Regions from separate parts of the Priestia sp. TRM10 genome, predicted to be linked through region 1. Evidence: riboswitches for the same ligand, from Rfam matches in the RefSeq annotation. Region 1 holds a riboswitch; each other region holds the start of a gene.
What was found. A riboswitch is a leader RNA that binds a small molecule or an ion and turns the genes downstream of it on or off. The one in region 1 is predicted to bind thiamine pyrophosphate.

Region 1 (5,480 bases):
ATCTGGAGCTACCTTGAGTTATTCGGGAACGAACGGCTGAGACAAGCGATATTTGTTCAGCAAACACCAAGACAGTATTATGATCTTGACTGGAAGTACGCTCATGCTATCTGCTATGATGATGCTTCCTTTCAATACATGAAAGCACAGGTTCAATTAGATACCGCTCATTTTGATCAAAATCAAATTAACACTATTATTTCGACAGAGATTTCAAAAGAGGAAAAGGAATTGATGCTTACTGAAATGGCAAAAACGCCAATATCTGCTCGAGTGGCTATTATGGCTGATCATACCCGGTATGATTGGCGAGACTTTTTACCTCACATTAACCTACCATCTTTAGTATTAGTAGCTCAAAAAGATAGTGTATTTGATTGGAGAGGTCCTGCATGGGTGGGGGAGCATATCCCAAACGCCAAGACCGTTTTCTTTGAAAACAGCAGCCATGCATTATTTGTAGATGAAGTGGAAAAGTTTAATGAGACTGTGCTTCGTTTTATGAGTAGAAGGATAGAATGAGATAAGAAGCGGTATCAAAGCGAATGGTTTTGATACCGCTCTTTATTATAAAAATTCAAAAGATCGAAGGATACTTAAATAGCCAAGAACCATTTTTAAGAATCGAATATAATTTCTTATAAGTGAAGAAGATATATAAGAATTTGATAAATCAAGTCCTTAGGAGGAGCAATCATATGTCTTTTGAAGATAAGCTTAGAAGTGCAGGTCGTACAGTCAATGACGCTGTAAATAATGCTGTAAATGGTTTTGAAAACGGATTGAGTCACACTTTCGAGGAAAGTGAAAATATTTTAAACGGAATTACGGATGATATTCGAGGAAAGATTAGCGAAAATGCTGATGGTTTAGCCGTAATGTTTAGAAACTCCCATCCTGAAGCAGATTTTGATGAATGTGTGGCTATGGTAACTGTAGGAGCGGCTGCTTATGGAGCGTTTGTTGGTGGTCCGCTTGGCGCAGCCATAAATGCAGGAGGAGGAATACATGCAGCACATATAGCTTGCCGTAGAGTATTCCCTGGATAAACAATAAATAGAATATATCTATAAAAGATCCTGTTCAAAGTACCAATTGAATCGCCTAAGAGAATAGCATGATTATCCTTTTCTATAAAGTAGGGAGTTTGGAATTATTAATAATAAATTTAAACGTGGGAATCTATTTTGAATGATATATTTTCAAAATGGGTTCTTTTTTATTTAGTAATAAGATGATCTGCTCTTTCATTACCCTTTCTTGCGTAGTCCTATATAGACGTGTTTTGTCTATTTTCATCTAATTCTCTAAACGGGGAATTTTTGCATATTTACCGCTAGTTATCCCTCCCATTCCTTTGAAAAAGCTAATTTAAGAAGGAAAATTCAAAAAGGTCATGAAGATTAAAAAAGAAGACAAAAATGCTAAAAAGGGGAGTTTAGCCAAATGACGGATATAATTGTTGCTGATTATCAATTAAAAGAACTTGTTGGAAAGAAGTTAACAAAGGCTGGTCTTCGCCAAGATCATGCGGCTATAGTAGCAGATATTTTGGTTCACGCAGACTTAAGAGGAGTTAGTTCTCATGGTGTATTAAGAACAGAACATTATGTTAAGCGCTTAACCGAAGGAGGACTAAACCCTAATCCTCAATTTTCTATAAAAGATACAGCTCCATCTGCTGCTGTTTTTGATGGTGATGACGGAATGGGACATGTAGTTGCTAAGGAAGCAATGAATCATGCTATGAAATTAGCAAATAAAAACGGAATTGGGATGGTAACAGCCATTAACAGCAGTCACTGCGGGGCATTGTCTTATTTTGTACAGCAAGCTACCCAACATAAAATGATTGGTATGGTTATGACTCATACAGATAAAGTAGTAGTGCCATTTGGTGGAGCTAAGCCTTTTTTTGGTACAAACCCAATCGCGTTTGGGTTTCCTGCGCTTGAACATAAACCAGTGATTCTTGACATGGCTACAAGCAATGTCGCCTTTGGAAAAGTCCTTCATGCGCGCGAAGCTGGTACCTCTATTCCTTCTGATTGGGGAGTGGACGGGAAAGGAAAGTCGACTACAGATCCAAACGAAGTCAAAGCCTTGTTGCCATTTGCTGGTCCTAAAGGTTATGGACTTGCTATGGTAGTGGACGTGCTTTCAGGACTACTTGCTGGAGCAGCATTTGGCCCTCATATTACTGCAATGTATGGTGACTACTCAAAGAAACGCAAACTTGGACATTTCTTATGTGCCATTAACCCGACTATTTTCACGGATCATGATACATTTCTAGCCAATATGGATCAAATGATAAAAGAACTTCATGAAATAACACCTGCTGAAGGATTTTCAAAGGTCATGGTACCAGGAGAGCCTGAGCAAGTAAAAGAGGAAATGAGACTGAAAGAAGGAGTTCCTGTGACTGAAACTGTCTATCATTATTTATCAAAAGAATAGAGGCTAATTTATTAGAATGTAAAGTTTTCCACCATTATATCAGTCTTTACTTATCTAGATTTTAAAGTTATCATTAGAGTCGATAAATAAATATACAATTCTACTAGGGGTGCCCGAAACGGGGCTGAGAGAAAAACTGATGTTTTTTAACCCTTTGGACCTGATCTGGATTATACCAGCGTAGGAAAGTAGCTAAGATAAACATTATTCTTTATTACTATACTATACCAGGTCCAAAAGTGGGCCTGGTTTTTATTATGCTCTATTTTCGTTTGGAGTGCTTTTAGAACCAACCCATTTTAAAAATCCTAAAAAAATAGGCACTTGAACAGATTAACTGAAATAAAGCAGAAGGGGGAATTTATGTAATAAAACAAAATATTCGTTTTTATGGCATCCTAGATCAGAATTGTAAACACTATGGCGTAAGGAGACAACTATGAAGGAAGAAGCAAAAGATACTACTAATCATTATGAAGAAAAGCTAGCATTGGATGAGAAATTGTCGTCTTCAAAAACATTTCTCTATGGATTGCAGCATGTTTGTGTTTCAAACGTTTGGCTAGACCCAATCTTTGTTGCTGCAATGATTGGTTTACCCCTTTCACAATCGGCAAATATCGTAAGTGCTATATTCATTGTAGCTGGTTTAGTGACATTCATTCAGGCTACTAAGCTAGTAAGATTACCTATTGTTCAAGGTCCATCTGCTGCTTTTGATTCGGTTATGATTGCGGCTGGTAAAGCGAACGGCCTAGCTGCTGCGAGCGGCGGTATTTTTCTAAGTGCAATTATTGTGTTTATTTTATCTATTACAGGCATTATCGGCCGTTTAAAGTCACTATTTACCCCTGTTATTTCAGGTACGGTCATTTTTCTTGTTGGAATATCTTTAGCAGAGTTCACTCTATCTGAATTCTTGGGAGGGGCGCCTGGGGATGAATCATTTGCAAGTCCATCAACATTAACATTATCAATCACAACGTCCCTCATTGTGTTAAGTTTATCTCTTTTTGGCAAAGGATTATGGAAATCTTTTTCCTTTTTAATTGCATTAGTTGTTGGAGACATCCTTGCCGTTATGCTTGGAAAAGCTGATTTCTCTCTGATTGAAAGTAAACCATGGTTTGGAATTCCACAGTTCCTTCCATATGGACATTTAACGTTTCAATGGGAACCCTTTTTAACTTTTTTTGTCGTATATATTGTAGCCATTATTGAAGCAATGGGGGTATACCAGGCTTCAGGTGAAATGCTGAATACTGAAATTAACAAAAAAAGAATTCGCAATGGATTTGCAGGCGAAGCGGCTGGTTCATTCCTATCTTCTCTTATCGGAGGATTTCCTACTACTGCGTATGCTCAAAATGTCGGATTGCTAAGATTGACAGGAGTAAGTTCGAGATATCCGGTTATGGTGGCAGGGTGTATTTTCCTACTGTTTGGATTCTTTCCAAAAATCGGGGCATTACTTGCTTTAACACCCTCTCCTGTTGTAGGAGGAATCTTTTTGCCTGCTGCCGCTACCCTTGTGTCTACGGGGATTTCTATTCTTACTAAGGCAGAAAATACGGACAAAAATTATCTTATCATCGGGTTATCCATAGTGCTTGCACTTTCATTACCTCACTATTCCGGTAATATGGATGGAATCTTAGGTACAATGCTTTCTAATAGTTTATTAATTGGAGCATTCACTACTATCTTTTTACAACTAATACTTATCACTATACCTAATAGACTGAAAAGAGGGCATTTAGAATGAGAGAAGATTCACAAATGATTACTTATGAAATCTTACAGTTCATTGAAAGTAATACGCAGGAAAAGCAAACGAATCCTGATATTGCTGAAGCGACATATAACGAGCTGGCACTAAAATTGTTTCAATATCAGTTTAAGCATAATAAGGCTTATAAGAAATTTTGTCAGGCGAGAAAAAGAACGCCCCTAACAGTGAAGAGATGGATAGATATTCCCCCAATGCCGATTCAGGGGTATAAGGAATTAACGTTATCTTGTGAACCAATTGAGGAAGCAGAAGCTGTTTTTATGACAAGCGGGACAACGAATCCTGAGGCAAAAGGGAAGAATTATCATCCTGATCTTACTATGTGGGATGCTTCTATGAAAGGACCGTTTAAGCAGTTTGTTATGCCAGATTATGAGAAAATGACTATTTTTGTCCTTTCACCAGCAGAAGATCTTAACCAAAATTCTTCATTATCAAGATACTTATCAAATGCTGTGTCCTATTTTGGAACCGAGAATAGTGAATTCTTTTTCAGTGAAGAGGGACTTAATTTCGAAAGGCTCGTTTCCCAATTAAAAAGATGCGAGGAGCAAAGAGAGCCTGTAATGCTAATGGGAGCAAGCTTTGCTTATGTTCATATACTTGATTACTTAAAGGAAAAGCAAATTCAGTTCCGGTTACCAGAAAAAAGCCGAATCTTTGATACAGGAGGCTTTAAAGGCCAGTCACGGGAAGTGGATATGGAGCAGTTGTACACTGAGTTTCAGACGTATTTTCAAATTGGTCGTGATAAATGCATCAATATGTATGGAATGACAGAGCTTAGTTCTCAAATCTATGATCAAACAATTCTAAGTAGCTATTTAAATAGGTCTGTTATCCATGACAAAGCGGCAGCTCCCTGGATAAAAACCGTTATTTTAAATACGGAAACGCTAGAACCTGTCCAACAGGGAGAGAAAGGGGTTATTGCACATTACGATCTTGCTAATTGGAATTCGTGTCTAGCCCTTTTAACAGAAGATTTGGGGTATCAAACGGAAAATGGCTTCGTTCTTCTTGGAAGAATAAAAGATTCAGAGGCAAGAGGCTGTTCTATTGCCGTTGATCAGTTAATACAGTCAAATTCAGGTGGTGCGGTAAGGTAGTGAAAAATATAAAAGAATTGAATGCATTTCGTGTACCTAATTCCATTAAATTAAACGAATTCCAGTTGAAAACAATTGAAAGTAGTGACATTACTTTCACATTAAAAATTCCTGTTATT
Region 2 (5,480 bases), on a different contig from region 1:
TTTCGAGATAAACAAGGCAAATATCTGTGTTTGTAATAGTCCCTAAAGTGCGTTTTTCAAAGCGTAGTTCTTCGCTTTTAATGGATTTTCGAAGCAAAGAGATATTTGTATCCAAATTTTCATTAAAGCCAATTACAGGACCTTTAGATACACGTTGTCCTTGAGCTTCCTCAATAGCCCTTTCTTTCCACATAGACGTATTGCCTAGTAAAATGTCTTCTTTCCCTTCAACAAGAATAGCTGTTTGTCCGTTTAACAATTCTTTGAGGAGTTCTTCAAGAGATGTAATGATGGTTACAGCTTTAACTTGGATAATTTCTTGTTGCAGTATATGGATGATATCATCTTCAGAACCATTTATTACAAGTTGTTGCATAGGTTCAATAATGTAGTCTTCTATTTCCTCTTCTTTTACAATCCCCGCTATATAAATAAGTGCTGTATTCACTTTTTGATCGTTAACTTTTATTTTTAGCTTTCTAACTACAAGGTCAGTAGGATTACCTAAAGATTTTTTTATCTGTTCGATAGTTATTTCAAGCAGTGAGGAAGTCATTTTATCACTCCGGGCATGATGAATTTCTTTTATTCTTCCCTTTGTTGTTATTAATTATTTAAAATTAAAAGTTTCTTCTTTTGATAAGTTAGCCCAAAATATGATGAATGATTTCTTGGTGCTTTTAAGAATTTGATGTAAAGACTATTAGTACATGAGTTTTCAGAGCAATAGAAGTAATTGGTTAACTAGATTAGAATTTAAACAACAAGGTACTTTAAGGAATGGTTTGTATCAGAATCAGAAGGAGGACATGTTTAATACAATACTTCTTCTTTGTTAAATGAGGAGACATTAGTGTTTTAAAAGGAATTAATAACGGCAAACGACATTAGAATGCCTTATACTGAGGCTTACTTATAGTTTAAAAAAGAAAAAACTAAATTGCCCTTCATTGTTGTCCAACAATGAAGGAACAGTTCATCTTGTATAATAGTTTGCTTCAAATATTTAATGTTCTTTGTCAAGGGAGTAAGTTTGACGGATTTTGAAGTTTGGGTAAGTAATTCCCGCTAGAATGATAACGACACCCACCCATTGGAATAAGGTCACCGTTTCATGCAGAACAATGGTAGACATGGTTACAGCCGTTGGTAGCTCTGAGGCACTTAGAATGGTGCCTAAGCTTCCGCCTACTTTAGGCATACCAATATTAAATAAAATAGGGGGAATGACTGAACCAAAGAATCCTGTGAGAAGACCGTATATCCACAGTCCATTTGCAAGAGCATCATTTACAAGAAATACAGGCGGTAACAAAACAAATATAGTCAATGTCGCTCCAGTTGTCATAATTGCACTTTTATAAATTGGATGAATAGGTATACTTGCACGTCCACTTAGAAAAATAAAAAGAGCAAATGATAAAGCAGCAAGCAACCCAAAGCTGATGCCAGTAAGTGAAAAAGTAATTTCACTCTTCAAAAAGCCAGAAGCAAGGACAGAACCGAAAAGGATGATTCCTGTTGCAATTAAGTTTTTGCGAGTGGGTACTTTCTTATCAAAGAGATATTGTAAAATTATACTTATCCATGTGAATTGCAGGAGAAGAATAATGGCAAACGAGGCATTAACATAATTAAGAGTTTGGTTGTAAAAAATCCCAGTTAAGCCCATTGGTATACCACTTAGAATCAAAGTTAGCCACTGTTTACACTTTAAACGTACTTTTGGCACAAAAATTGAAATGATCCACAACATGATAGATCCAAGTAAATATTGAGATCCTGTTATTTCACTTAGTTTAAATCCTTGACTGTAGCCTATTTTAACAAATGTTGATACTACTCCATAAGAACAGCCACCTAAAAAGACAAGTAATGCATAGCTCCAAATCTTCATTATTAAATCCTCCATACAAAAAAATAAAGCCACCCATCTCTAAAAAGAGATGGGTGGCGAAAAGTAAAGCAATATTACATAAAAATCCACCTGCTGTAAATTGATTTTTACAGCTTTTAATTATTCAATAACTTATATTATAAAATTTCCCGGTGTATCCATCAAGCTAAAGATATAACAATGATTAGACCTTGTCTAAATAAAGTATGAAACTGACTTTTTTGTGGGGACACCATTTTTCCTAGGGGAGGAACGATTGGGGTAAACGTGAGCGGCTACCATGTTTTTAGATCTATTACAAATTATCAGTATAGCCTTTGAATGTTTTACCTTTGCAACTTTGTCGAAAATTGATATAATAAAGAAAAATTCATAAGTATTCTGCACTAGGGGAGCTGGAGAAGCCGGCTGAGAGTAAGACCTTTTGTCTTTGACCCTTCAAACCTGAACTAGTTAAAACTAGCGTAGGGAAGTCGCGTTACGATATTAATTGAAGTGTACAAATCGGCTTTTTAAGTTGTACTCTTTACTTACATAACAAGCTTCTCCTAGTGCTCATAGGAGGAGCTTTTTTTGCGTAAAACAACGAAGCTATCAGCAACAGCCCTTTTAATGGCAATTGGAACGTTAACAAGTCATCTTTTTTACATTCCGCTTGGGTTTGCAAAGATATTTCCGTTACAGCACGTGATTAACGTGCTTTCTGCTGTATTATTAGGTCCTTTTTACGCGGTTTTATGTGCGTTTGGAACATCGCTTTTACGCAACTTGTTTGGGACAGGTTCAATTCTTGCTTTCCCAGGAAGTATGATTGGTGCCTTTTTAGCAGCGTTTTTATATCAGAAAACGAAGAACATGGCGCTCACTGCGTTAGGAGAAGTCGTTGGAACAGGGATTATCGGGGCCATAATAGCGTATCCTTTTGCCCTTCTTTTTCTAGGGAAAAACGTCGCTCTCTTTGCTTTTGTTCCATCATTTATTATGAGCTCGTTTGGTGGGGCTTTACTTGGCTATATCTTTTTACGTGTACTTATAAAACGAAATGGAATTGAAAATTTAAGGAGGCTAAATTCATGAAAACATCTTTAACAATTGCAGGCTCTGACAGCTCAGGAGGAGCAGGGATTCAAGCAGATTTAAAAACTTTTTCAGCACTTGGTACGTACGGAATGAGCATCATTACTGCAGTTACTGCTCAAAATACGAAAGGTGTTCTTTCTGTGCAAGATATTTCGCCAAACATTATTGAAGATCAGCTTGATGCTATTTTTACAGATATTAAAGTTGATAGTGTGAAAATTGGAATGCTCTCAACGGTTGAAACAATTAAAGTAGTTGCTAAAAAACTGAAAGAATACAATGCCCCGCATGTTGTATTAGACCCCGTGATGATTTCAAAAAGCGGCTATGACTTGCTTCACCCAGAAGCTGTTGAGGCATTAAAAGAAGAACTATTGCCTCTTGCATCAGTTGTAACACCGAACGTTCCTGAAGCCTGCAAACTTACAGGAGCAGAGATTAAGACAATCGAGGAGATGGAAGATGCAGCACGCCTTTTAATAAAGGAAGGTCCATCAGCCGTTTTAATGAAGGGCGGACATTTAGAAGAAGAACCAACAGATGTTCTTTTTAATGGAGAAATGTTCACACACTTTTATGGAAAGAGAATTCAAACAAAAAACACGCATGGCACAGGTTGCACGCTTTCAGCTGCCATCTCAGCAGGATTAGCACGAGGATTAGCCCTTGAAGATGCGGTAAAACAAGCAAAAGAATATATTACAGGAGCTATTAAGAATAGCTTAAACATCGGAAGCGGACATGGCCCAACTCATCATTTTTATGATCTTTACGAAAAAGCGGGCGTCTATAAAGAGGAGAGAGTCTAATGATGAAACAAAGAATTAGTGAGTTGTTAAAGGAAACAAGAGAAAAAAATCCTCTTGTTCATCATATTACAAATGCTGTGACAATTAATGATTGTGCGAATGCAACACTCGCTGCTGGCGGTTCTCCTGTTATGGCAGATGCTATTGAAGAAGTAGAAGAAATGACGTCTATTTCTTCTGCACTTGTCATTAATTTTGGGACAATCAAAAAAGAGTCTCTTGTTGCAATGGAAAAAGCAATGAGAAAAGCAAATGAAAAAGACATTCCCGTTGTCTTTGATCCTGTTGGAGTTGGGGCTACAACATATCGTACGAAATCTGCTCAGTGGCTGTTAGAGCAAGTAAAGGTAACGGTTATTAGAGGAAATGTTTCTGAAGTGGCCTCTCTTATTGGAGTAGAAGCTAAAACCTCAGGCGTTGATGCTGGAGAAGTTGATGAAGATAAAACTACAATTGCTAAAAAAACGGCCAAAAAGTATAACACTGTTGTTGTCATAAGTGGAGAAATTGACGTTATTACAGACGGAGAGCGTGTCGTCTACGTAGAGAATGGTCACCAGATGTTAACGCGTGTAAGTGGGACAGGATGTATGACAGCATCTATTATTGGCTGTTTTGTTGGAGCAAGTGGGAGTGTGTTAGAAGGAGCGCTTGCTGGTATTTCCTATATGGGACTTGCTGGAGAAAGAGCCGTAAAGCGTCTTAAAGAAGGAGAAGGGGTTGGCACTTTTAAAATTAATCTTTTTGACGAACTATCAACACTTACGAGTACAACGTGGGAAAAAGAGGTGAAAATGTATGAAGCAAAACAACCTATCTTATAAAATGTATCTTGTTACAGATTTGTTTGGGGGAACAGAAGAAGAACTTTTAGCAAAAGTGGAAAAAGCGCTTGAAGGAGGGGTAACGCTCGTACAGCTTCGTGAAAAGGAAGCGGACGGAAAAGAGTTTTATGAGCGTGCCCTCCGGCTTAAAAAGCTTCTTGATCGATTTCACGTTCCGCTCATTATTAATGACAGGGTAGATGTAGCACTTGCTGTTGGGGCTTTTGGCGTACACGTTGGGCAAGATGATTTGCCACTAAAAGTTGTGCGTTCTCTTGTAGGAGATATGATTGTTGGCGTATCTGTCCGAACAGTTCAAGAAGCGAAAAAAGCAGTTGAGGACGGAGCAGATTATATCGGAGTTGGCGCAGTTTTTCCGACAAGCACAAAACTTGATGCAAAAGGAATTACAAAAGAAGAGCTGACTGAAATTACGGGAAGCGTACGTATTCCAGCTGTTGCAATTGGTGGAATTACAGCTGGAAACATTGAAAAATTAAATGGAACAGGTATTAAAGGAGCTGCTGTTGTGTCAGCTATTTTAAAAAATCAAGATCCAAAGAAAGCAGCGGAAGAACTAAACGAGAAATTAGATATTCAATAAAAAAGAGAGACAGGTGTCTCTCTTTTTTTTATGCTTCTACAGGGTTCATTTCACTTGGCCACTGCTGTTTTTGATAAGCCATATCCCAGAATAAATACTCAAGCTCACAGCTTTTAATGAAATGATCTTTCATTTTTTCTTTTTCACGCTCTGAAGCGCCTTCTGCCCACTGATCTAAGAGAGCGCAAAGCTTATGTGTGACAGAGTCCATTTCTTTTTTGCCATAAAACATAATCCATTCATAGAAAGGATGATCTTCTGTTGGA
Region 3 (5,480 bases), on a different contig from region 1:
CCCATACCTTGTGTGCTTAGTGATGTTTCTTCTGCCAGACCTTGAGAAATGGTAGGGAGAAACATATTAATACCGTAATAGCCAACCATCCAACAGAAGTATCCAATTGATAAGATCAATACATCCCGATCTTTTAAAGCTTGCGCAAAAGTATAATGCTTCACTTCTTCCTTTTCCTGTCTTTCTTTTGCAATTACACTCATTAGCCATTCCTTTTCACCACGATTTAACCAGTTTACATCTTCAAGCCTGTCATCAAGATAGAAGTAACAGATAATACCTAGAATGAGTGCTGGAATAGCCTCTAAAATAAATAGCCATTGCCACCCTGCTAAACCCAACCAGTCAATTCCTAATAGAAATGTAGAAAGAGGCGAACCTATAGCATTTGCTCCTGGAATAGCAAGCATAAATCCTGCAATAGCTTTAGCATGGTGTTTTGTTTGGAAGAAACCGCTCAAATAATAAACCATACAAGGATAGAAACTAGCTTCCGCCACTCCTAAAAGAAAACGAGCAATATAAAACTGTGTAGGAGTTTGGACAAATGCCATAAAGATGGCGATAATCGCCCATGTTACCATAATGCGGCTAATCCATTTTCTTGCCCCAATCTTTGTCATCATAGCGCTTCCCGGAACTTCTAGCAAAAAATAACCAATAAAGAAAATTCCTGCTCCTAATCCAAAGACAGCATTGGAGAACCCAAGATCTTCGTTCATTTGTAACGCCGCAAATCCGATATTTACTCTATCTAGTATTGCGATAATAAAACATAAGAATAGAAACGGAATTAGTCGAAGTGTTACTTTCCTTGTTGTAGAACGTTCTAGTTCAAGCTGATTCAAGATAAATCCCCCTTTTAGGCTTTTTTGGCCTTTTCTTTTAACCTTGCTTCCTTATCCCTCTGATATCAACCATCCTAAATTAAGCGCTTTCAATTAAACTAAACATTCTCTTCTCCCCTGCCTTTATTATTTAATTGTGTTTGTATTACTACAGCATTTCTTTTGTTGTTTTGATGCTATTATCGACTGTAATGCTGATAATAAACTTCCTTTCCAATCTACTCTGCCATTCGATGTAAATTAAATATTTTGTAAGTGCTTACAAAAGGAGTTTTACTTGTTGCAAGTCCTACTGCAATTTCAGCCTCTTTTTGTTCTGCAATTCTTATATTGAATATTTTTTTAAAAACTAACCTGTATACTTGTAATACAACTAACTTACAATACAAGTATACAGGCAATCATTTTTATTGTCTATATTTTTTTAAAAAGTCTGTTAATTACAGAACTCATATAAAAAGAAGGGTGTTTCTCTAACAGAGAAACACCCTTCTTTCATCTTTATCTCTTTATTTATAAACATAATTTACACTAATTACTTCTCTCGTTCAGCAGCCTCTGCTTCTTTTTTCGTTCGATGCACCGTACCAAACGGATGCTCAGGGGGTGCATAAATAGAGTAAATCTTCAATGGTCTATTCCCTATATTTGTGACATTATGCCATGTCCCCGCAGGTACCATAATGGCATCATCATCAGAAACTCTTTTCCGAAAGGATAAGTTATTTTTTGTTTTTCCCATTTGAACAAGTCCTTGCCCTTCTTCCACCCTTAAAAATTGATCTGTTTTCGGATGAATTTCAAGCCCAATGTCTTCTCCTTTTTTAATACTCATCAATGTAACCTGCAGATGATGTCCTGTCCATACGGCTGTACGGAATGTTTTATTTTGCTTAGTGGCTTCATTAATATTCACCACAAACGGCTGTCTTCCGTAATCTTTTAACTCAATTTTTTCTCTGCTGTACCAATAGGAATAAGCTTCATATGGATTAGACCTGTACACTGCTTGAAACGCTGGATACTGTACGTAATAAGGATAGGAATACATATAAGGAGAATAATACATTTCTCTTCATTCCTTTCACATGCTTATAAAATATCCTATACGCCATCTTAACAGCATATTCCGTTTTCCATTCTCCTTATGAAGTGCATCTTTAGTTCATCGTTAAGCCACTATCAACTACAATATTTTGTCCTGTAATTCCTTTAGCTCTGTCAGACCCTAAGAATACCACTGTGTCAGCTACATCTTTTGGGGTGGTAACACGATTTAAAGCAGAACTACTTGCAACAATGTTGAACACTTCCTCTGTTGTAAGGGCACTAGCATCTGTTGTTTGTAAAAGACCACCTGATACCATATTGACCGTAATACCATATTGTCCAAGCTCTTTTGCCATGTTTCTTGTAAATCCAACTAGAGCTGCTTTTCCTGTTGTATATTGATGATAAGGAACAATAGGATTCTGAAATAAATTTGTACCAATATTCACGACTCTCGCATTATCTGTTTCTTTCAAATATGGTAAAGCTGCTTGAATAGTATTCAATGCTCCATGAACAGATCCTTCAAACTGTTCTACATATTTCCCCCAGCTTAACTCATGGACAGGCTCTTGTGCATTTGGATCAAATTTAAAATTTATAAGAGCATTATTGATAATAATATTAATACATCCATAATGCTTAATCGTTTGGTTCACTAACTTTTCAACATCATGTTTATTTGTAATATCAGCATAAAGTGCGATTGCGTTTTCTTTCCCTAACTCATCTACTAATATTTCGGCGCTTTCCTTGTTTTGATAATAATTCACAACAACACCGTATCCACTTTCTACGAACGTTCTTGCAATCTCAGCTCCTAATCCTCTACTTGCTCCTGTTATTAATGCAATTCCTTTGAAGTTTTTCATCGAACAAATTCCTTTCAATTTCGTATTTACAATAAACTTGAAAGAGAGAGTGAATACAAAAAGCCCTTTCACTCGTCAAAAGTAAAAGGGCTGAACATTCTTCATGTACAAACTGTATACTTTTACTCCCTACGCGAGTATTAACGCTCAGGTTCAAAGGGTCGGGTTTTCACCTTCTCAACTCGTATGAGTTCCCCTGTAAAATATTTATTGTCAATATTATTATATTTTAGCTTCTAACGTTTGTACAATTTTAAAAGCATCACACTCCCCTAAAGGGTGCATGATGCTTTTTCATTATTCCTTCGTCATTAACTTCAATGGTGCTGCAATATTCTTTTCAACTTTCTTGCCTTTTAAAACATCACTTGCCGCTTTAACAGCTAGCTCACCAATTAATTCTGGTTGCTGTGCCACAGTTGCCGCTAACTTCCCTTCTTTTACAGCATTAATAGCATCTTCATTTCCGTCAAATCCAACAACAAGAACATCTCGACCTGAGCTGTTAATGGCTTGGATAGCTCCTAATGCCATTTCATCATTATGAGCGAATACTGCTTTAATATCTGAGTTTCCTTGCAGTAAGTTCTCCATTACATTCAAACCTTTTGTACGATCAAAATCTGCAGACTGTTTTGCCGCAACATCAAGTTTTTGGTCTGCTACATTATGAAATCCTTTGCCTCGTTCACGTGTTGCAGATGCTCCTGGAGTTCCTTCAAGTTCAGCTACTTTAGCTCCTTCACCTAACTTTTCAACAATGTAATCAGCTGCCATTTCGCCACCCTTTACATTGTCAGAAGCAACTAACGTTTCGACCTTTCCTTTATCTGCTGAACGATCTAATGTAACAACAGGAATGCCAATATTGTTAGCTGATTGAACAGCTGTTGAAATAGCTGCTGAATCTGTTGGGTTAATTAGTAAAACATCAACCCCTTGTTGTAGTAAATCTTCAACATCGTTAACTTGCTTAGCTGAATCGTTCTGTGCGTCAACAATCACAACGTCCATTCCTTGCTTTTTCGCTTCTTTTACAACTCCATTTTTTAATGAAACAAAGAACGGGTTATTTAACGTAGAAACCGATAAGCCAATTTTAATATCTTCTAAATTTCCTTTTTTCTTTGGTTTTGCCCATTCTGGAGGCTCTAATGAACAAGCCGCTAGAATAAGAAGTGAAAACGACATGAGTACAAGTAAGACCTTTTTCAATGAGAACCCCTCCTATGCTGATTTTTTTCGATCAATTAACACCGCAATCAAGATAACAACACCTTTTACAACCATCTGGAAGAATGATGATACACCTAATAAGTTCAAACCATTGTTTAACGTTCCAATAATTAAAGCACCAATCAATGTTCCAACAATTAAACCACGGCCACCAGATAAACTTGTTCCACCTAATACAACAGCTGCAATCGCATCTAACTCATAAGAAGTTCCTGCTGTTGGTTGCGCTGAGTTTAAACGAGATGTTAAAATCGCTCCTGCTAAAGCCGATAAAAGTCCTGCTAGCGCATAAATCATCACTTTTACTCGTGGTACTTTAATGCCTGAAATAAGAGCTGCTTTTTCATTTCCACCAATGGCATATGTTTTACGGCCAAATGATGTTTTGTGTAAAATCACCCACAGCACTGCAAATGCAATAATCATCGTAATTGCAGGAACTGGAATACCTAAGAAATAACCACGTCCAAATAGTTGGAAGGCATAGTTTTCACCAAGACCTGTAATCGGGTTTCCATCTGTATAGACAAGCGTTAAACCACGAAAAATTGTCATTGTTGCAAGTGTTGCGATAAATGGTGCCATTTTTCCTTTTGTAATAAGAAGACCGTTAATCGCTCCCATTACTGCACCTAAGATACATCCAATTAAAATAGCTAAAATCGGGTCAATACCTGATACAATCATTCCAGCAATTAGCGCGCTAGATAGAGCCAAAATTGACCCTACTGACAAATCAATCCCACCCGTCAAAATAACAAATGTCATTCCAAAGGCAATAAGCGCATTAATCGCAACTTGACGCAGTAAATTTAATAGATTCAGTGGTTCTAAAAAGCTTGGATTTAAAATTGATACGATAGCAACTAAAATAATAAATCCGAGTAATGGTCCAAGCTTTTGCAGTAAATTATCAACATGATTTACTTTGTTTATAGCTGGTTTCATGTTACTTCCCTCCTGTTGCAAATGTCATGATTTTTTCTTGTGTTGCTTCTTCTTTCATTAATTCCCCTGTAATTCTACCTTCATGAACAACGAGGATCCGATCGCTCATTCCAAGCACTTCAGGAAGCTCAGACGAGACCATAATAATGGCAACTCCTCTGTCTGTTAGTTCATTCATTAACTGGTAAATTTCACGTTTCGCCCCAACATCGACTCCTCGCGTTGGTTCATCTAGAATTAACACTTTTGGACCAATGCCAACCCATTTGGCAATAACTACTTTTTGCTGGTTTCCACCAGAAAGGTTTTTCGCACTTGTTTTTCCTGATTCTGTTTTGATTTGTAAGCGCTTAATTAATAGATCAACAAATTCACTCTCTGTCTTATCATCAATAAGCCCTTTTTTAGAAAAGCTTTTTAAGTTCGGCAACGCCATGTTATCACGAATCGAAAAATCTAAAATAAGTCCTTCTGTTTTACGGTCTTCGGTAATAAATCCAATGCCTAGTTTGACGGCTTCATATGG
Region 4 (5,480 bases), on a different contig from region 1:
AATGCGTAGCAGCTATGATGGGGCCTGTGATGGAGTTCAACTGGAAAGGAAACCCTGTTAAATTTGCACGTATTGCGAAAGCATTTGGAATTGATACAAGTAACATGACAACAGAAGAGGCAGCAAAAGCTTCTGTAAACTGGATGTATGAACTTGTTGAAGATCTAGGTATTCCTTCTCTTGAAGATCAAGGGGTGCCAAAAGATATGATTGAACGTCTTTCAAAAGAAGCAATGAAAGACCCTCAAACAGGAGGGAATCCTCATGATCTTACTCAAGAAAAATATGAATGGATCTACAACCGCTGCTTTAACCTAACGCCAAAAACAGTTTAAAAATCATAAAAAAACCGGTCTCAATTATAGTGAGACCGGTCCTTTTTTATGAATAAAGATGTGAGCCTTCCTTTTTAAATGTTTCAGATTTCTCTTTCATACCTTCTTCTCTAATTTCTTCTATACTTTTGTCTTTTAATTCCGCCATTGAGCGAATATCGTGAGAAATTCTCATGGAGCAAAACTTCGGGCCGCACATGGAACAAAAGTGTGCTGTTTTTGCACCTTCTGCTGGTAGAGTTTCATCATGAAATTCCCTTGCACGTTCAGGATCAAGTGAAAGGTTAAATTGATCATCCCACCGAAATTCAAACCGAGCTTTAGAAAGAGCATCATCCCTGTCTTGAGCTCCTTTATGACCTTTAGCAAGATCTGCCGCATGCGCTGCAATTTTGTAAGAGATAACTCCCTCCCTTACATCATCTTTGTTTGGCAATCCAAGATGTTCCTTTGGGGTAACATAACAAAGCATCGCAGTACCAAACCAACCAATCATTGCTGCTCCAATAGCAGATGTAATATGGTCATAACCTGGTGCAATATCAGTTGTTAATGGTCCTAATGTATAAAAAGGAGCTTCATGACAAATATCCATTTGTTTATCAACATTTTCTTTTATTTTATGCATTGGTACATGTCCAGGCCCTTCAATCATTACTTGAACATCGTGCTTCCATGCAATCTTTGTAAGCTCCCCTAGCGTCTCTAACTCAGCAAACTGCGCTTCATCATTCGCATCCTTAATGGAGCCTGGACGAAGGCCATCACCAAGTGAAACAGCAATATCATAACGTTTTAAAATTTCACAAATCTCTTCGAAATGCGTATAGAGAAAATTCTCTTCATGATAAGCAAGACACCACTGAGCTAAAATAGATCCTCCTCTTGACACAATCCCTGTTGTTCGGTTAACCGTAAGTGGGATGTAACGTAGCAGAACACCAGCATGAATTGTAAAGTAGTCAACACCCTGTTCTGCTTGTTCGATAAGTGTATCGCGATAGATTTCCCACGTTAAATTTTCTGCAATTCCTTGTACTTTTTCAAGTGCTTGATAAATTGGAACAGTGCCAACTGGAACTGGTGAATTTCTTATAATCCACTCCCGCGTTGTGTGAATGTCTTTCCCTGTAGAAAGATCCATGATTGTGTCTGCGCCCCATTTTGTTGCCCACGTCATCTTCTCTACCTCTTCTTCTATAGAAGAACTAACAGCAGAGTTGCCGATGTTGGCGTTAATCTTTGTATAAAAGTTACGCCCAATAATCATTGGTTCACTTTCAGGATGATTAATATTCGATGGGATAATTGCTCGTCCTTCTGCAACTTCTTTCCGTACAAAATCTGCTTCTACTCCCTCTCGAATTGCAATAAACTCCATTTCCCGGGTAATAATCCCTTTTTTGGCATAGTGCATTTGTGTAACATTCTTTCCTTTACATGTTCTGAACGGGTGCTTAATTACATTTGGATAACAGGCAATATTTTGTTTTTGATTTTCACTTCGGTATCCGTTATCTTCTGGTTTGATTTCTCGTTTTTCATATTTTTCTACATCTCCTCTGTCCATAATCCATGCCTCTCGAACACGAGGTAACCCTTTCGTAATATCCACTTCCACAGCTTCATCACTATAAATTCCACTTGTATCATAAACACGAATTGGTTCATTTTTTTCATGTTTGCTATCTGTTTTTGTATCACTTTGTTTAATCTCTCTCATTGGTACTTGAATACTATGATGTTCACCTTCTACATAAACTTTCTTACTGTTTGGAAATGTTGATTGCAATGGAATGTTTACTTTTTTCGACATACAAATCTTCCTCCTTAGTATTGTTGTTGGGCTACACCTTTGGAGGAGATGAAATAGCAGAAATTTTTTCTTAAAATAAAAATTGGGTTCTCTAATATAGAGAACCCAATTGGATATGTAGAAAAAAACGCAATTCACTTTCTTACGTTATCTCTCCTACTTCCCTCCGCTGGTATAACCCAGATCAGGTTCGAAGAGTCAGAAAGATTTTGTCTTTCCTCTCAGCCCACAAAATTAGGGCTCCCCTAGTAGTAAAATATTGAATATTCAGTTTACATTTCGAACTATAGCATATCTAGTAAATGATGTAAACTACTCTTTTTTCTTTTTCACCCTACATAATAGCGCCAAACTCGGTCTACAGACCTTCCGTAAGCTTCTCCAAAAAGATTTAAATGAACAAGTAGATAAAAAAGTTGATAGAGTGGTTTTCTTTCCTCATACTCTGGAGAAAGCGGCCGAACTTCTTGATAAGCTTGATAAAATTCTGAAGAAAATCCACCAAAAAGTTCAGTAAAAGAAAGTTCAAATTCAGAATGACCATAAAATACTGAGGGATCAATCAAATAAGGACCTCCTGCTTTACCAACAATCCAATTTCCTCCCCAAAGATCCCCGTGAAGTAAAGAAGCCTCACAAGAATGAGGAAGCCATTTCTCCATTCTCTCAAGAAGTTCATAAAGCCCTGCTTCTCGTTCCTGATAAAGGTACCCCTTTTTCTTTGCAAGTTCTACTTGAGGGAGAAGACGACTTTTCGTGTAATATTCTGACCATTTCTCATAGTATTGATTTGGCTGTTCCATCATCCCAATATACGAAGAATGAGGAAAACCAAATTTATCTTTACTTACACTATGCATAAGTGCAAGCTGTCTGCCAAGAAGCTCTTCTGTTTTTTCATTTTTCTCTCCTTGAATCCATTCTAAAATAAGCCATCCTTCTCCGCTTTCTGTTGATTCATGAAAGTCGTACACATTTGGTACCTGAATAACACCTGTCTCTTTGATTTTCTTTAGGCCTTGAGCTTCTTGTTGAAAAAAACCAGGAGGTGTAGAATTATTATACTTAATAAAATATTCTTCTTTCTCTGTCTTCACATAAGATGCCTGATTGATATCACCACCAGAAACAGGCCGGATTAATTGAACGTTTGAAGTGTCACCTCTATTATAAATAGCTTGCTTAATGAGTTTTTCCAATCCTTCTAACTCCCCTTTCCTCTTAAAACCTTAAAAGAAAATGGTTCACATTTCAGTATCCAGTAGAATACTCCTTTTCTCTATATAATTCATGAAGCAGTGGAGAAATTCCTTCAATAATGTCTGTAGCTAGTACATCTAATGGAGAATGTGTAGATGCTACTAGTTGATCTGCTATAGCACCATGAATAAATACAGCATTACTCAGCGCCTTTTGTACATTTTCATACTGAAGAACAGATCCTAAAATCATTCCTGTTAACACATCTCCACTACCACCTTTTGCAAGAGCAGGATTTCCCGAGGAATTTACAAATTGCTCTCCAGCAGGAGTCGTCACGATAGTAAAAGGTCCTTTTAAAACAAGATATACGCCATACGTTTGAGCAAACTCGCGCGACTTTCCGAATCGGTCACTCTCTACTTCTTTAATAGACAAATCCAGAAGTGAGGCCATTTCACCTGGATGAGGAGTTAAAATTGTTGGAAAATTTCTCTCCTGCACTTTCTGTAAATGAGGTTTCACATGGAACAATGCATCTGCATCAAGCACAAGGGTAACCTGCTGTTTCAATATTTCCTCAACGATCTTTTCCGTCTTCTTATTTCTTCCAATTCCTGGACCAATGCCAATAGCATCTAGTTGCAAAGAGCTGTAATCTTTCACTTCAGAAAGCATACCTTGGTGGCTTTGATGAAGATTGTACATTGCTTCAGGAAGATGAGAGGCAATAATAGACTTAATGTTTTCGATAATGCCAATTGTGAGAAGTCCTATCCCACTTCGGGAAGCAGCCTTCGAAGAAAGAACAGCAGCCCCAGGCATATTTTCGGATCCTGCTATCATAAGAGCTCGCCCATATGTTCCTTTATGTGAGGAGATGTCCCGATGTGGAAGAGATGAAAGCACTTCATTTTTACTCCACCTTCTTTTCATATGCGAATTCTGTTCTATAACAGAAGAAGGGATGCCAATATCAACAGTTTTAATATCCCCATAAAAGTTTGCACTAGGAAACAAAAATGCCCCTTGCTTGGCACCTTGAATAACAAATGTAGTATGAGCTTTAATCGCTACATCTACTTCCCCTTCATCCGCATTGAGTCCACTTGGAATATCCACGGCATATATGATTTTGTTTGCCTCATTTATTTCTTCAATGATGCTTCGATATGGATCTCTCACCTTTCCTTTTGTACCAATCCCTAAAAGAGCATCTACAATAATCGTACTTTTCCTTAAAGAAGTTTGAAATACTTCTTCATTTTCTTCATAGATTTTATACGAATGCCCGCAATTCTCATAAATCTTTAACGCCCGTTGGGCATCTTCTGCAACACTTCCTCCTTTATGACTCATCCAAAGCTCAATAGAAAAGCCTCTCTCCTTTAAAATACGGGCAATAACAGCTCCATCTCCCCCATTATTCCCCGTTCCAGAAATGACAATAATCTTATCATTTTTTTTGATTCGACTTTCAATTTCTCGAGCTACTGTCTGCCCTGCATTCTCCATTAACATACCGTTATTTAATCCAATCTTCTCCATTGTTTCTTGATCAATGTTATACATTTCATCTTTTGAAAAAATTCTCACCCTATATTCCTCCTTACTTTCTTCTTTCTTTTTATTTTCCCGTTCTAAAAAAATCAATACCTAAAAAAAAGAATGGCTTAACATCAAATGTTCCACGGGTTTTTATAGGTATTACAGACTATATTTATTAAATTTAAATTTTTAACAGTACGGGAAATAATTCGACATTTCGACAAATAAGCTATTTTTTATATTATTTTAGAAAAACAATAGTGTTTTTTGGTATTTTTTTATAATAATTTCTATATAAATACAGACTGACAGTTAAATTGGTACAGAGATAACCGAAGTTCAGATCTATATTTTCTGAAAATAATTTTTTCTACCAGGAAAGAGGATCAAGAAAAGGTTGAAAAATAATAAGAGCCGAAGGAAAAAGTGGATAAAGGATATGAGGAAGCTAGCAGATCAAGAAACTGGTGGATAAGAAGTTGAAGATATTGATTATAGGGATAGGCTTCTCAAAAAGTAAGGGAGTATCCTTAGATGATGTACCACTATAAATACTGTTTTCTATCTGTTTTAGCCAGAAG

Region 2: linked by a shared signal. The riboswitch ahead of thiW (energy coupling factor transporter S component ThiW) and the one ahead of ACK3CR_RS02260 (solute carrier family 23 protein) in region 1 are both predicted to bind thiamine pyrophosphate.
Region 3: linked by a shared signal. The riboswitch ahead of ACK3CR_RS16785 (3-oxoacyl-ACP reductase) and the one ahead of ACK3CR_RS02260 (solute carrier family 23 protein) in region 1 are both predicted to bind thiamine pyrophosphate.
Region 4: linked by a shared signal. The riboswitch ahead of thiC (phosphomethylpyrimidine synthase ThiC) and the one ahead of ACK3CR_RS02260 (solute carrier family 23 protein) in region 1 are both predicted to bind thiamine pyrophosphate.

The regions. Positions count from the first base shown of each region.
Region 1 is NZ_JBJZOT010000002.1:447,009-452,488, reverse strand. It holds gene ACK3CR_RS02275 (alpha/beta fold hydrolase) at 1-522, shown strand, start outside; gene ACK3CR_RS02270 (hypothetical protein) at 699-1,049, shown strand; gene allD (ureidoglycolate dehydrogenase) at 1,447-2,460, shown strand; TPP riboswitch at 2,556-2,664, shown strand; gene ACK3CR_RS02260 (solute carrier family 23 protein) at 2,900-4,225, shown strand; gene ACK3CR_RS02255 (LuxE/PaaK family acyltransferase) at 4,222-5,361, shown strand; gene ACK3CR_RS02250 (acyl-CoA reductase) at 5,361-5,480, shown strand, end outside.
Region 2 is NZ_JBJZOT010000013.1:518,267-523,746, forward strand. It holds gene ACK3CR_RS13965 (spore germination protein) at 1-556, opposite strand, end outside; gene ACK3CR_RS13970 (EamA family transporter) at 1,007-1,897, opposite strand; TPP riboswitch at 2,276-2,386, shown strand; gene thiW (energy coupling factor transporter S component ThiW) at 2,471-2,974, shown strand; gene thiD (bifunctional hydroxymethylpyrimidine kinase/phosphomethylpyrimidine kinase) at 2,971-3,786, shown strand; gene thiM (hydroxyethylthiazole kinase) at 3,786-4,610, shown strand; gene thiE (thiamine phosphate synthase) at 4,585-5,214, shown strand; gene tenA (thiaminase II) at 5,243-5,480, opposite strand, start outside.
Region 3 is NZ_JBJZOT010000014.1:27,660-33,139, reverse strand. It holds gene ACK3CR_RS16795 (MFS transporter) at 1-848, opposite strand, end outside; gene ACK3CR_RS16790 (cupin domain-containing protein) at 1,384-1,917, opposite strand; gene ACK3CR_RS16785 (3-oxoacyl-ACP reductase) at 2,009-2,770, opposite strand; TPP riboswitch at 2,880-2,978, opposite strand; gene rbsB (ribose ABC transporter substrate-binding protein RbsB) at 3,068-3,961, opposite strand; gene rbsC (ribose ABC transporter permease RbsC) at 3,998-4,954, opposite strand; gene ACK3CR_RS16770 (sugar ABC transporter ATP-binding protein) at 4,956-5,480, opposite strand, start outside.
Region 4 is NZ_JBJZOT010000011.1:81,143-86,622, reverse strand. It holds gene gbsB (choline dehydrogenase) at 1-335, shown strand, start outside; gene thiC (phosphomethylpyrimidine synthase ThiC) at 382-2,151, opposite strand; TPP riboswitch at 2,296-2,408, opposite strand; gene ACK3CR_RS08815 (fructosamine kinase family protein) at 2,481-3,350, opposite strand; gene ACK3CR_RS08810 (NAD(P)H-hydrate dehydratase) at 3,403-4,947, opposite strand.